DNA from 2 places in the Carnobacterium sp. CS13 genome. Region 2 is predicted to be linked to the other one. Evidence: riboswitches for the same ligand, from Rfam matches in the RefSeq annotation. Region 2 holds a riboswitch; the other holds the start of a gene.
The links. Region 2 has a riboswitch for FMN ahead of JHE06_RS05065 (ECF transporter S component). Riboswitches for the same ligand answer to the same signal wherever they lie in the genome.
Positions count from the first base shown of each region.

Region 1: another riboswitch for FMN. It lies ahead of ribD (bifunctional diaminohydroxyphosphoribosylaminopyrimidine deaminase/5-amino-6-(5-phosphoribosylamino)uracil reductase RibD); the one in region 2 lies ahead of JHE06_RS05065 (ECF transporter S component).

Region 1 is NZ_CP067364.1:523,498-529,773, reverse strand. It holds gene abc-f (ribosomal protection-like ABC-F family protein) at 1-515, opposite strand, end outside; gene ribH (6,7-dimethyl-8-ribityllumazine synthase) at 930-1,391, opposite strand; gene JHE06_RS02540 (bifunctional 3,4-dihydroxy-2-butanone-4-phosphate synthase/GTP cyclohydrolase II) at 1,440-2,633, opposite strand; gene JHE06_RS02535 (riboflavin synthase) at 2,652-3,308, opposite strand; gene ribD (bifunctional diaminohydroxyphosphoribosylaminopyrimidine deaminase/5-amino-6-(5-phosphoribosylamino)uracil reductase RibD) at 3,337-4,410, opposite strand; FMN riboswitch at 4,553-4,667, opposite strand; FMN riboswitch at 4,818-4,932, opposite strand; gene JHE06_RS02525 (hypothetical protein) at 5,068-5,376, shown strand; gene JHE06_RS02520 (hypothetical protein) at 5,462-5,743, opposite strand; gene JHE06_RS02515 (uracil-DNA glycosylase) at 5,890-6,276, opposite strand, start outside.
Region 2 is NZ_CP067364.1:1,051,029-1,057,304, forward strand. It holds gene scpB (SMC-Scp complex subunit ScpB) at 1-406, shown strand, start outside; gene JHE06_RS05050 (pseudouridine synthase) at 419-1,159, shown strand; gene JHE06_RS05055 (response regulator transcription factor) at 1,314-2,036, shown strand; gene JHE06_RS05060 (sensor histidine kinase) at 2,045-3,859, shown strand; FMN riboswitch at 3,940-4,063, shown strand; gene JHE06_RS05065 (ECF transporter S component) at 4,200-4,784, shown strand; gene JHE06_RS05070 (helix-turn-helix domain-containing protein) at 4,987-6,051, shown strand; gene JHE06_RS05075 (RecQ family ATP-dependent DNA helicase) at 6,044-6,276, shown strand, end outside.

The DNA.
Region 1 (6,276 bases), 530 kb from region 2:
TCCCATATTTTGGTCACTAATTGATTTAAAAAATCCCGGTCATGGCTAACGATAATCAGTGTGCCATAATAATACTTTAACTCATCGATTAAGAACCGAATGCTCTTTCCGTCTAAATGAGTTGTCGGTTCATCCATTAACAACCCCATTTGATAATCAGATAGCACACGGGCTAAGCGAAGTTTAGTTTCTTCTCCGCCACTCAAACATTCTGACATATTTATTGGAACGTTTAAACGATTCAGCAGCGCAGTATCAAGTTTTTCACTAATAAACAACTCACTCGTTTCTTCAATTTGTTTAAAGTAATTAAAGTCCACCAAACGATTTACTTCGCCAGAATTTGGAGCCAAGCTCCCTTGAACAAGATTTAACAACGTTGTTTTCCCTTGCCCATTCCTGCCGACAACCCCTATGCGATCATTTTGGTACGCAGTTAAATAATCAACAGCCAGTAGTTCCTTATTTCCAAAATTCATTTCTATATTTTTTAATTCTAAAGACAGATTTTCCACCATTTTTTGCACTCCTTTAATTTAGGCCGTGCAATCAACAGATTATTTGGGTACGCAAAAAAGAGATAGTCCCCTATCTCTTTTTGACAATTCTCATATACATCTTTTAACCAGATAGAATTTGAAAAAATGGGCAGATTGCGCCCCTGTTTCTGTCAATATAACAGGACCTTTTGAATAATATTTAATTATTGATTCAAAAGGTTAAAACGCAATTTCATAGATGCTGTCATTTTCCAAATCCTCCTTAGTTTACTTGTTTCTCTTTTAACACACTAAAACAGCGATTCAGCTGAATGCCTCTAGTTCTGTTAATGTCTTATTGAGCTTAATTTATTTGCTGCAAATAGTCAAGTCACAGTTATTTATTGAACGTAAATTTTCTTTTGTTCTTGACTTACCAGTAATCAGACCTTACATACCTTTCAACAGATTAGCCATTTCAATTGCAGAAACGGCTGAGTCATACCCTTTATTTCCAGCTTTGGTACCAGCACGCTCAATAGCTTGCTCGATATTGTCAGTCGTCAAAACACCAAAAATAACAGGTACACCTGTATTCATTGCAGCTGCAGCTACTCCTTTCGAAACTTCTGCACATACATAATCATAATGTGAGGTAGAACCCTTTATGACTGCACCTAACGTGATAACAGCATCGTAATCTCCTGATGCTGCCATTTTTTGGGCTACTAACGGGATTTCATAAGCTCCCGGTACCCACGCAACAGTGATTTCTTCCTCTGACATACCATGTCTGCTCAACCCGTCCACTGCACCGCTCAATAATTTTGACCCGATAAATTCATTAAACCGTGCAACCACGATCCCTACTTTTAAATCTTTTGCAATTAAGTTTCCTTCGAATACGTTCATTTGAATTCCTCCATTTAAGTTATTTTTAGCAGCTCTTGATGCCTTTTCTTAATAGTTCAAAAAGTGCTTCATTTTTTCTTGTTTGATCTTTAAATAAGCTTCATCCTCTGCATAAGCATCCATTTGAAGTGAAATTCTTTCTACGATGTCCAAACCGTATTTCTCCATGCTTTCAACTTTCAGCGGATTATTGGTCATCAAACGTAGTTGATAGATGCCTAAATCATCAAAAATTTGTTTGCACTCATAATACTCTCGCAAATCTATTGGGAAACCCAGCATCAAATTGGCTTCAATCGTATCGTGTCCTTGATCTTGCAATGCATAAGCTCTTATTTTATTGACCAAGCCGATCCCGCGCCCTTCTTGCCGCATATACACCAAAACACCACGACCTTCGTTTGCAATATGTTTCATTGCCGCGTCCAACTGCTGACCGCAATCGCATTTTTTAGAACCGAATACATCCCCGGTCAAGCATTCTGAATGAATCCGGCACAATACTGGTTCTCCGTCACTGACCTCTCCCATAACCAAAGCCACATGGTGTTCCCCGGTAATAGCGTGTTCATATGCGTAAATGTCGAACTCTCCATATTTGGTAGGCAATTGCGCTTTGGATTGGCGAAAAATAACCGCTTCTTTGGCTTTCCGGTAGTCAATCAAATCTGCAATTGTCCCGATCTTCAATCCATACTCTTTGGCCAACGATAGCAAATCATCTCTTCTTGCCATCGTTCCGTCTTCTTTCATGATTTCACAGCACAATCCCACTGGCTGCAAGCCTGCCAATCGCATCAAGTCAACCGTAGCTTCAGTATGTCCATTTCGAGTTAACACGCCTCCTTCCACCGCTTCTAACGGGAACATATGCCCTGGTCTTCTAAAATCTTCCGGTTTCGCATCATCCGAAACTAATTGCATAGCTGTCAATGACCGTTCTCCCGCTGAAATCCCCGTTGTAGTCTCTACGTGGTCCACTGAAACGGTAAAAGCTGTTTCGTGATTGTCTGTATTGTCCAAACTCATTTGCGGCAAGGCTAACTTCTTCGTATACGTTTTAGTCATTGGCATACAAATCAAGCCTTTAGCATAGGCAGCCATAAAGTTCACATTTTCTGCCGTCGCAAATTCAGCAGCGCAGATAACATCCCCTTCATTTTCTCGGTCTTCATCATCCACCAATAAGATGTTTTTCCCAGCCTTTAAATCAGCCAATAATTCTTCAATTGTATTAAACATGGTTTGCTCCTATCTGTTCTAAAAGAACCCGTTTTCCTGCAAATAATCTTGCGTTATTCGACTGCTCTCTTGAGGTTGTTTTTTCGAATTCAGTCCTAATAATTTCTCGACATACTTTCCAATCATGTCGCATTCCAGGTTTACAGTATCCCCCGGTTGCTTACACAGCAACACCGTTTCCTCTCCTGTATGCGGGATAATAGAAACTTGAAAAGATTGATCATCCACCGCCGCGACAGTCAAACTTACACCATCAATAGCAATGGAGCCTTTTTCAATAATGTACCGTAATATCCCAGGATCAGTTTCAATTGTGAGCCAAACAGCATTATCGTCGCGTTTAAATTCGCTGATCTGTCCAGTTCCATCGATGTGGCCGCTAACGATATGTCCGCCAAGCCGAGTTTCCAAACTCAGTGCCCGTTCTAGATTGACGAAACTTCCGGGAATCAATGTTCCGATATTCGTCCTTTTTAATGATTCAGACATAACATCTGCTTCAAAAGAATCGTTTTCTATCTTCGTCACAGTCAAACAAATACCGTTTGTTGCGATACTGTCCCCAATACGCGTTCCTTGCACTACTTTTTGCCCTTTTATTCTGAGAACTGAAGAACTTTTGCCGCTTTGGATCGACTTAACGGTTCCCACTTCTTCAATAATTCCAGTAAACATGAGACTTCCTCCAATCGATTGCTTCTCTTTATTTATCCAGATAGCCTTCTACAACTAGATCCTCTCCAACCATCCCAGCTGTCATCCGATTCAGTTGAAAAGCCTCTTTCAAATCTGCAACGCCTGCCCCTTCAACAGCTGTTTTAGCATGCTTTCCTCCGATGATTTTTGGCGCAATATAAACCTGCATTTTATCCACAATGCCTTCTTCCAAGGCTGAAAAATTCAATGCCGCACCGCCTTCCAGCAAAACACTGTCGATTCCCATGGCACCTAGTGTTTTCATTAATTCCCGCAAATCAACTCTCCCAGACTTCTCTTTAGTCACAATGACTTCAACGCCCATTTTCCTCAGTATTTTTATTCTTTCGCTATCGGCTCTTTCAGTAGCCGCTACGATTGTTTTAGCTGTATCCTCCTGGGTCAATACCGTTGACGCCAGCGGAATTCTGAGCTGACTATCCACCACAATTCTAATGGGATTTTTGCTATTTGGCCCTCGGGCAGTTAGCTTCGGATCATCTCTGATAACCGTTTCGACCCCGACCATGATCCCAGACAATTCATGACGCAAATTATGTACCTGCTGCCTGGAAGCTTCTCCAGAGATCCATTGAGATTCACCCATCACTGTCGCTATTTTTCCGTCTAGTGACATCGCCGTTTTCATCACAACAAAAGGTTCTTTAGTGATAATGTATTTCATAAAAACTTCATTCAATAGTTGGCATTCGTTTTCCAAGACACCTACGTCCACTTCAACTCCAGCATTACAAAGCCTTTCAATCCCTTTTCCAGCTACTAATGGATTCGGATCGAACGTCCCAACCACGACTCGTTGAATCTTTTTCTCTATCAACAAGTCTGAGCAAGGAGGCGTTCTTCCGAAATGCGAACAAGGCTCTAGCGTGACATACAACGTTGCTCCTGACACATCTTCTTTTGCTGATGCAACCGCATTTACTTCCGCATGAGGCTGTCCATATATTTCATGATATCCCTGACCAACCACTCTTCCATCTTTAACAATCACAGCACCCACTAAAGGATTCGGCGACGTCCAACCTTTGCCTTTCTTGGCTAAATCCAATGCAAGCTGCATATATTTTTCATCCAACCCTCTCACCCCTTCCAAAATAAAAAGCCCTAAGAATTTCTTCTCAGGGCTTTCGTCAGTTTTGTTTATAAAGACACCACAAATAAATCCGCATACTATGTACTCGGTTGCTTTTGTTCTTTAAAACTGATGTCTTCTTTTATCCAGACTATAACTGTCGGCTTCGGAATCTAACCGAATCTGCCTCGCGGCTCGTGGGCTTTACCACCGGTAGGGACTTTCGCCCTGCCCTGAAGACTATTTAATTTTTCAAACACTATACAAAAAAGCCCTAGATTTACATCCAGGGCTTGGCTTATCGTTAAATAAGACGGTTTAATAGCTGCATCATAAACTCACGATTTCCATCCATCTCAAATAAGACTTCAATCATCTTCATTGTTCAGCAATTAGTTTGTCTTCGCTTTATCCAGACTATACTGTCGGCTTCGGAATCTAACCGAATCTGCCTTGCGGCTCGTGGGCTTTACCACCGGTAGGGACTTGCACCCTGCCCTGAAGACTTATTTACTTTTGTACTGTAAGAGTATAGTGAAACAAAACTAATGTCAATAGTGATTTAATTTTTTGAAGCAGTTGGTTAGCTGTATTAATTAAGTATGGTAGAATCAATTCAGATTAAAAAATGAAGGAGATTTGAGTATGAGCTCAGTAATAGAAATTGCACTTATTTTACTCCCTATGATAATAGTAGGGGTAATCGGGATATTTGTAGTTACAAAACTTAAACAAAAGCACGATCATGGTACCTTGGGTAAGAAAAAAACCAAAGGCGCTCAAGATTTACTAAATAGTTTGATACCACTAGGCATGCTTCTTGGTTGTATTATTGGTATGATTTCAAGCTCATTTTTTCCCATTTCTTTATTATCTACACTTAGTTTAGGAGCTGGAATCGGCTTATTAGGCGGATATTTTGCTTATGAAATTTACAGCAAGAAAGAAGAGTAGTAACAAAAAAGCTCGTCAAATGAGCCTTTTTTGTTACTTTTCTTTTCTAAAACTGAACTTCTTAAAAATAAACAGTGAGCTTTATTTATCCTTGTTCGTAAACAAAAGAATTAAACACCAATTCAATTTCTTTATCTAATGTGAAAGATACTCGTTCTGCGAAATGCGGCAAGGACTGCACATGAATACTGTTCTCCAATACATCAAATACAACAGGCGAGACATCTCCAAAGTTTTTTGACTTAAGAATGATTGCAACTTTACCATCGTTATTTTGAAGCAAGTCAGCTTTGTCAGACAAATTAATTGTCCAGCCATGTGGTAAAAGATACTGCGTTGTCGGTCTATCTTTTTGTTCATTCGTCATATAAATCACTCCTCTAAAAAAATAGTTGCTCTTATTATATCGATTATAAATACTGATTCCTAGAACAACTAAATTATTCCTACAACACGATAGAAGACACTCTTCCTATTCAAGATTATTCAACTGTTGTATTCGTTAGTTCATTCTTATTTGATTCGCTTTATTCCTTGAACAAATGCATTTTTTCCGCCTTGAGCAGGATGTCTTACTTTCAGACACTCTATTCCCAGCTGATGAAGGCTTTCTTCCGCTTTATTGCCTACCGCAACAACCTTTTCAATCTGAAACATTTCAATCATTTGAATAAGAAACATTTCTCCCATCAAAAGTTCTTTCTTTGTTGGCATCCGATTGCTTTTGCCGTTGTCTTTTTTATGAGGGTGAAAAGGAAAAGCATTCCATCCTAATGAGACAATATCCTGTTCTAAAAGTGTATTCCATATAATGGTAGCCGTTGCTTCTTTTAACAGCTTGTCTTTTTCCGAAGGCAGTTTATAACCGTTTTCCTTGCCAAATAGTTCTAACCCCTTCAC
Region 2 (6,276 bases):
AACAAAAAAAGAGTATGCTGAAGTTATTAAGAGCTATGCGATTTCACCTTTGTCCACCAACTTGTCTCAAGCGGCGTTAGAAACATTGGCGATTATCGCTTATAAGCAGCCGTTGACACGGATGGAAATCGATGAGATCCGGGGAGTGCAAACAAGCGGAGCGCTACAAAAATTGACGTTGAGAGGGTTAATTGAAGAAAAAGGACGGGTCGAAGGGCCGGGACGAGCTATTTTGTATGGCACATCGCGTTATTTTCTAGATTATTTTGGTTTGAAAAAACTCTCAGAGTTACCGAAAATATCGGACTTGGAACAAGAACCTGCCGAAAATGAATCCGATTTGTTTTTTGAACAGTTCAATCAACAATTTATAGATATACCAAGCGAACAAAAAAATGACCATTAAGGGGTAGTTAAAATGGAAAGATTGCAAAAAGTAATGGCTCATGCAGGAATAGCTTCTAGACGGAAATCAGAAGAGTTGATCGTTAAAGGCCGTGTAAAAGTAAATGGAGAAGTCGTCAAAGAACTAGGGGTACAAGTAGGTAATTCTGACCGAGTAGAAGTGGACGGAGTTCCAATTGATCGTGAAGAACCTATTTATTTTTTATTAAATAAACCTAGAAATACCATTTCAGCTGTATCCGATGATAAAGACCGCCGTGTAGTGACGGATTTATTCCCTCATATCGAACAACGGATCTATCCAGTGGGACGTTTAGATTATGACACAACAGGTGCACTGATTTTGACAAACGATGGCGAACTGTCACAAATGTTGATGCATCCAAAATTTAATATTGATAAAACCTACGTAGCCAAAGTTGAAGGCATGGTAGAGAAACACACGCTAACTAAGTTAGAAAAAGGAATTGTCGTTGAAGGCAAACGAACAGCTCCTGCTAAAGCAAAAATCATATCAGCAGATAAAGCAAAAAATGTGACTATGGTTGAATTGACTATTCATGAGGGACGGAATCGTCAAGTTAAAAACATGTTTAAAGCCGTAGGACACCCTGTTCAGAAACTTAAGAGGGAAACATACGGTACGTTGAATCTAGATGGTTTGCGTCCAGGAGAATGGCGCGAACTGAAGTCTTTTGAGGTCAACCAATTGCGAAACTTAGCCAATCAAAATAAAAATTCTTCTGAAAAATAAGCTGCTTTAAAATAGGGATAATCAATCAGATTATTCCTATTTTAAAAGTAAGCATACATAGTAAGAGTGCGTTTAGCTGTATGCCAAAAAGAAAGTTGTGTATACTTGACTAGTACAGATTAATCAGTATGTTTAAAGTGGAGGTGTAACATCAGTGGGAAATGAAGCATTAAATCTACTAGTTGTAGATGATGAAGACCGCATACGTCGTTTATTAAAGATGTATTTGGAACGTGAAAACTATATCATTACTGAAACAGATAATGGAGAAGATGCATTAAACCTTGCATTAGAAAACGATTATGATTTAATTTTATTGGATCTTATGTTGCCTAAAATGGATGGTATTGAAGTTGCTGAAAAATTACGCGAGCACAAAAATACACCTATTATGATGTTAACGGCCAAAGGGGAAGAAATCAACCGGATTCAAGGATTTGAAGTAGGAGCAGATGATTATATTGTAAAACCTTTCAGTCCACGCGAAGTTGTCTTACGAGTGTCGGCAGTTTTGAAAAGAACCCATACTAAAAAAGAAGAAGAAAAAGAAAATCCCGATTTGATCGTGATGCCTAATATTGAAATCGATAATCAGTCACACCGTGTTTTAGCGGATGGAAAACCGGTTAATTTAACGCCAAAAGAATATGACTTATTATTGTATTTGATCCAATCGCCAAATCAAATTTTCGGTAGAGAACAACTCTTACGCGAAGTATGGAAATATGAATTTTTTGGAGATCTGAGAACAGTAGATACCCATATTAAACGATTACGGGAAAAATTGACCAAACAATCTGAGGCGGCTGCAAAAATGATTGTGACTGTTTGGGGATTAGGGTACAAATTTAATTCCTATCCTGAAGAAAAGAAGTAGGTTAAGTGATGATTAAATTAAACAACATCACCTTTCGGGTATGGGCAGTCACTATGCTTATCGTAGGGTTTTGCTTTATTACGACCAATCAGATATATGGCAGCATCTATCAAAAAAATGTTGAAAACAATTATCTATCCGATTATAGAGCCTCAATAAAAACGACAGAAACATATTTAGAAGAAGATCCTCAGTTTTTAATCGATCACTTGGATAAGTTGAAAGCGCACGATACCCATGTGTTTATGTCGATTTATTTAGATGGTCAACCTGTCAGTACCTCTTACAATATGTCTGAACAATTGACACCTTCTTCTAAAGAGATTTTACTCGCTGATGAAGAAGTAAAAAAAGCGATGAAAGCTGGAAAAGATACTGAGATCATAAGCGAACATGAAAACAAAAAAAACGCAGAGTCTGTATTTATTTTCCGCATGAAAACTTTCGAGTTCAATGGACAAAAGGGAACATTGTATTCGTTTGGAGATTTGTCTTTTTTAAACGCAACACAACAAAAAATGAACATCTGGTCTCTGATTAATTTTGCTCTTTATGGATTGTTAGCAATTGGTCTTTTTTATTATTTGCAAAATCGTTTAGGGAAGCCTTTGAACGAATTAAGAGACATTGCTTTTGAATATGCAAAAAATGATTTTTCACAACAAGCTCCAATACATTATAAAGATGAAATCTCACAACTTGCTTTAGCCATGAATAAAATGCGGAAATCATTGGAAACCACTGGAACGGCAACTCGACAAGAAAAAGAATTGTTAGAAAACATTGTTACTTCGATCTCAACCGGTATTTTATACTACAATCAAGATAAAACTTTGCTGATGTCTAATCCGATTGGCGAAGAGTTTTTGCATAATTGGTATAAGTTGGAAGGGATAGAAGAAACGGCTGTGCCGGAAGTGATAGCAGATCAAATAGATGAAGTGATTGAAAAATCTGAAAAAGTTTATTACGATGCTACCTTTAATGATATTTATTTCGAAATCACATTGGTTCCTTTATTTGATGAAGGGTTAGAAAACGTCCGGGGAGTTCTAGTATCGTTGCAAGATTTAACAAAAGAACGGCGTTTGGATAAAATGCGCGTCGATTTTATCAATAACGTTTCTCATGAATTACGAACACCTTTAGTAATGATACAAGGTTACAGTGAGGCAATTTTAGACGATATAGCTGAAACAGAAGCAGAAAAACATGAGATGGCGAGTATCATCGGTGAAGAATCGAAACGGATGAACCGAATGGTCAACGAAATGCTGGATTTATCTAGAATGGAAGCAGGTCATATTGATTTGATTCGTGAAGATGTCATTTTAGAACCGTTTTTCAGAAAGTTGATGGCGCGTTTTAATCGTATAGCTGGAAGCAGTCATGTAAGGTTAACCCTTAAAATCGATCCAGGAGTGCAAACATACGAGATGGATGAAGACAAGATGAACCAAGTATTTGTCAATTTGATCAACAATGCTATACGGCATACTGCTATGGCGGAACGAGAAAATAAAGAAGTCAAATTATGGGTTCATTTAGATAAAGTTTTTGATGAAGTTGTTATGGAAGTGATAGACAACGGTATGGGTATAATGGAAGAAGATATTCCCTATATTTTTGATCGCTTTTATAAGGCGGATAAATCTAGAACGGTTTATAAAACCAATCAGACGGGTACTGGGATAGGGCTATCAATCGTAAAAAATATTATTGAAGAACATGGCGGCACTATTGAGGTTAAAAGTGTTCCAAATGAAGAGACAGTTTTCGCCATGCGTTTTCCTTATATTGATCCTAACGAAACAAACGTATAAAAAGTAAGTAAAACTCTTGCAAAATACTCTTAAGTTTAGTATACTTTAGGAGTACAGATGATGTACTAAAAAAATAATAGATTCGTCTTCAGGGGCAGGGTGTAATTCCCGACCGGTGGTATAGTCCACGAGCTAGGTAGCATTATCTGGTTGAACTGGTTTAATTCCAGTACCGACAGTAAAGTCTGGATAAAGAAGATGGGGCTTATTTGAATGTACTAATGTTCTTATGCTCTGTTTGATTTTTCTGAAGAAAAATTAGACGGGCATATTTTTTTGACTAGTATTCTTCGGTAAGCTCAAAATGCTCAAGCTGATGGATCCTTTTAGGAGGATTTTTATGCAAAATAGTAACACAAAAAGACTAGTAGGAGTTTCGATGCTTGCAGCGGTCGCTTTCGTCCTAATGTTTTTCGCTTTTCCCATTATCCCTGGAGTTTCTTTTTTGAAAATAGATTTCAGTGATATTCCTGTATTGTTAGGTATGTTTTTATATGGTCCTGTAGGGGGAATAATGGTAGCTGTGATCCGTACGGTTCTTCATTATATTCAAACTGGCGGAGATGCAGGGTATCCTATTGGTGATGCGGCTAGCTTGATTGCCTCGTTAGCTTATTGTTTGCCGATTTATTATATTATGCGCAATAAAGTAGAAAACACGCAAACCATCGTTTTTGCTAATGTGATTGGAACCCTCTCTTTAACGACGATCCTATCGTTCTTGAATGCTTATGTGCTGATCCCGCTTTATTTTGCCGTTTTAAACTTCAGCGTTGGTCCGATACAACAATACGTTTTTTACGGTGTAGTACCCTTCAACCTGGCAAAAGGAATAATCGTCAGCAGTGTTTTCGTTATTCTTTTCGCTAAAATGAAACCCTGGATCGTTCGCAATCAGCTCTCTAATTTCAGTTATGGAAAATAGAAATTAAATTGTATATTAAATAAAGAAATGGGACTCGTGATCGTAACGAGCCCATTTTTGTTTAATGCAATAAAAAAATAAAGTAATTTATGTATTTCCCATTATATTTTCTAAATATTTGGTATATTAGAATAAGAAGAAGCATTAAAAATAAGCAGTAACAATAATCAAGTGAACAAAGAAAAAGGAGGAGACTACTTTGGTGAAATTGACTTATTTTGAAAACTTTTGTTTGTCGTTGTTTTCAAATGATGTTTCGAAAAAATCCTCTACCATTTACCATATACTTACAGGAAAAAGAACAGCTTCGATATTGTATAATGCTCAACAATACCGTTTAACAGCTTATTTTTCTTTGTTTCCAAAAATAAAACGACAACAATTTGAACGCCTAATAAACAAAATGGAACGTTTAGAATTGATTACAGCAGATTCCGAAGGAGAAGGGTATCAATTAACAGAAAGTGGAGCTAAAGGCTATCAGCAGTACTTTATGAAGCATACTTATCCAGTTCATTTAAATCAATTGAAAAATGGAGCTGTTAACGCCTATTTTTGGCGTAAATGTTTATTTGTTACCCAAGTTTTATCAGAGGTTCGCCATGGCAATAAACACTATTTGCCATTGGAAAAAGAATGGAAAAATCAAATCTGGTTAAAAAATTGGTTAAATCAACATCATCAAGATAAGCAAACTTTAGCCCAGCAATTTGGCAAAGAATGGTTATTTTTATTAAATGAGCTGACAGAAACCAATGCTGAGATCATCGTTGCTTATCTAACCGGCCATGGAAAGATTGGAAAAACACGAAGACAATTAGCTGAACATTATGGTATCGAACCTCTTGAAGCTGAAATAATATTGACAGATTGTTTAGCTGAATTGATCGAATGGATCGAACGACAGCCACAAATGGTTCCTTTGTTTTTTTCAATTTATTCTGAAACGGCAAGAGACTATAGCGGCATTACCCAAAGTGCAGCTATAACGCAAAAGTATTTATTGAACGGCCATTCTATTGAGGAAATTGCTGATTTGCGCCGGTTGAAATTCAGTACGATTTCAGAACATGTAATCGAAATAAGCATTGTTGATCCATCGTTTGATTTGTCTCTTATTTTTCCGATAGAAATAAGAGAAGAACTTAATCAGATGTTAAGCGAAAAACCGAATCTCACCTATCAAGAACTGACGGAAAAAAGACCAGATATTCTCTTTCTTTGGTATCGTTTAGCACAGATCGAAAGGAGGCATCGTATTGACTAATCAAGAAAAAATCAAAGAATTGCTTGGGAGTCATTTTGGATATACTTCCTTTCGTGAAGGCCAAGAAGAAGCCATATTAGCCGCTTTATCAGGAGAAGACACACTCGTGATGCTGCCGACAGGAACAGGCAAATCCATTTGTTACCAACTAACCGGTTATTGCTTAAAAGGAATCGTGCTGATTGTTTCTCCGCTCTTATCTTTAATGCAAGACCAAGTAGAACA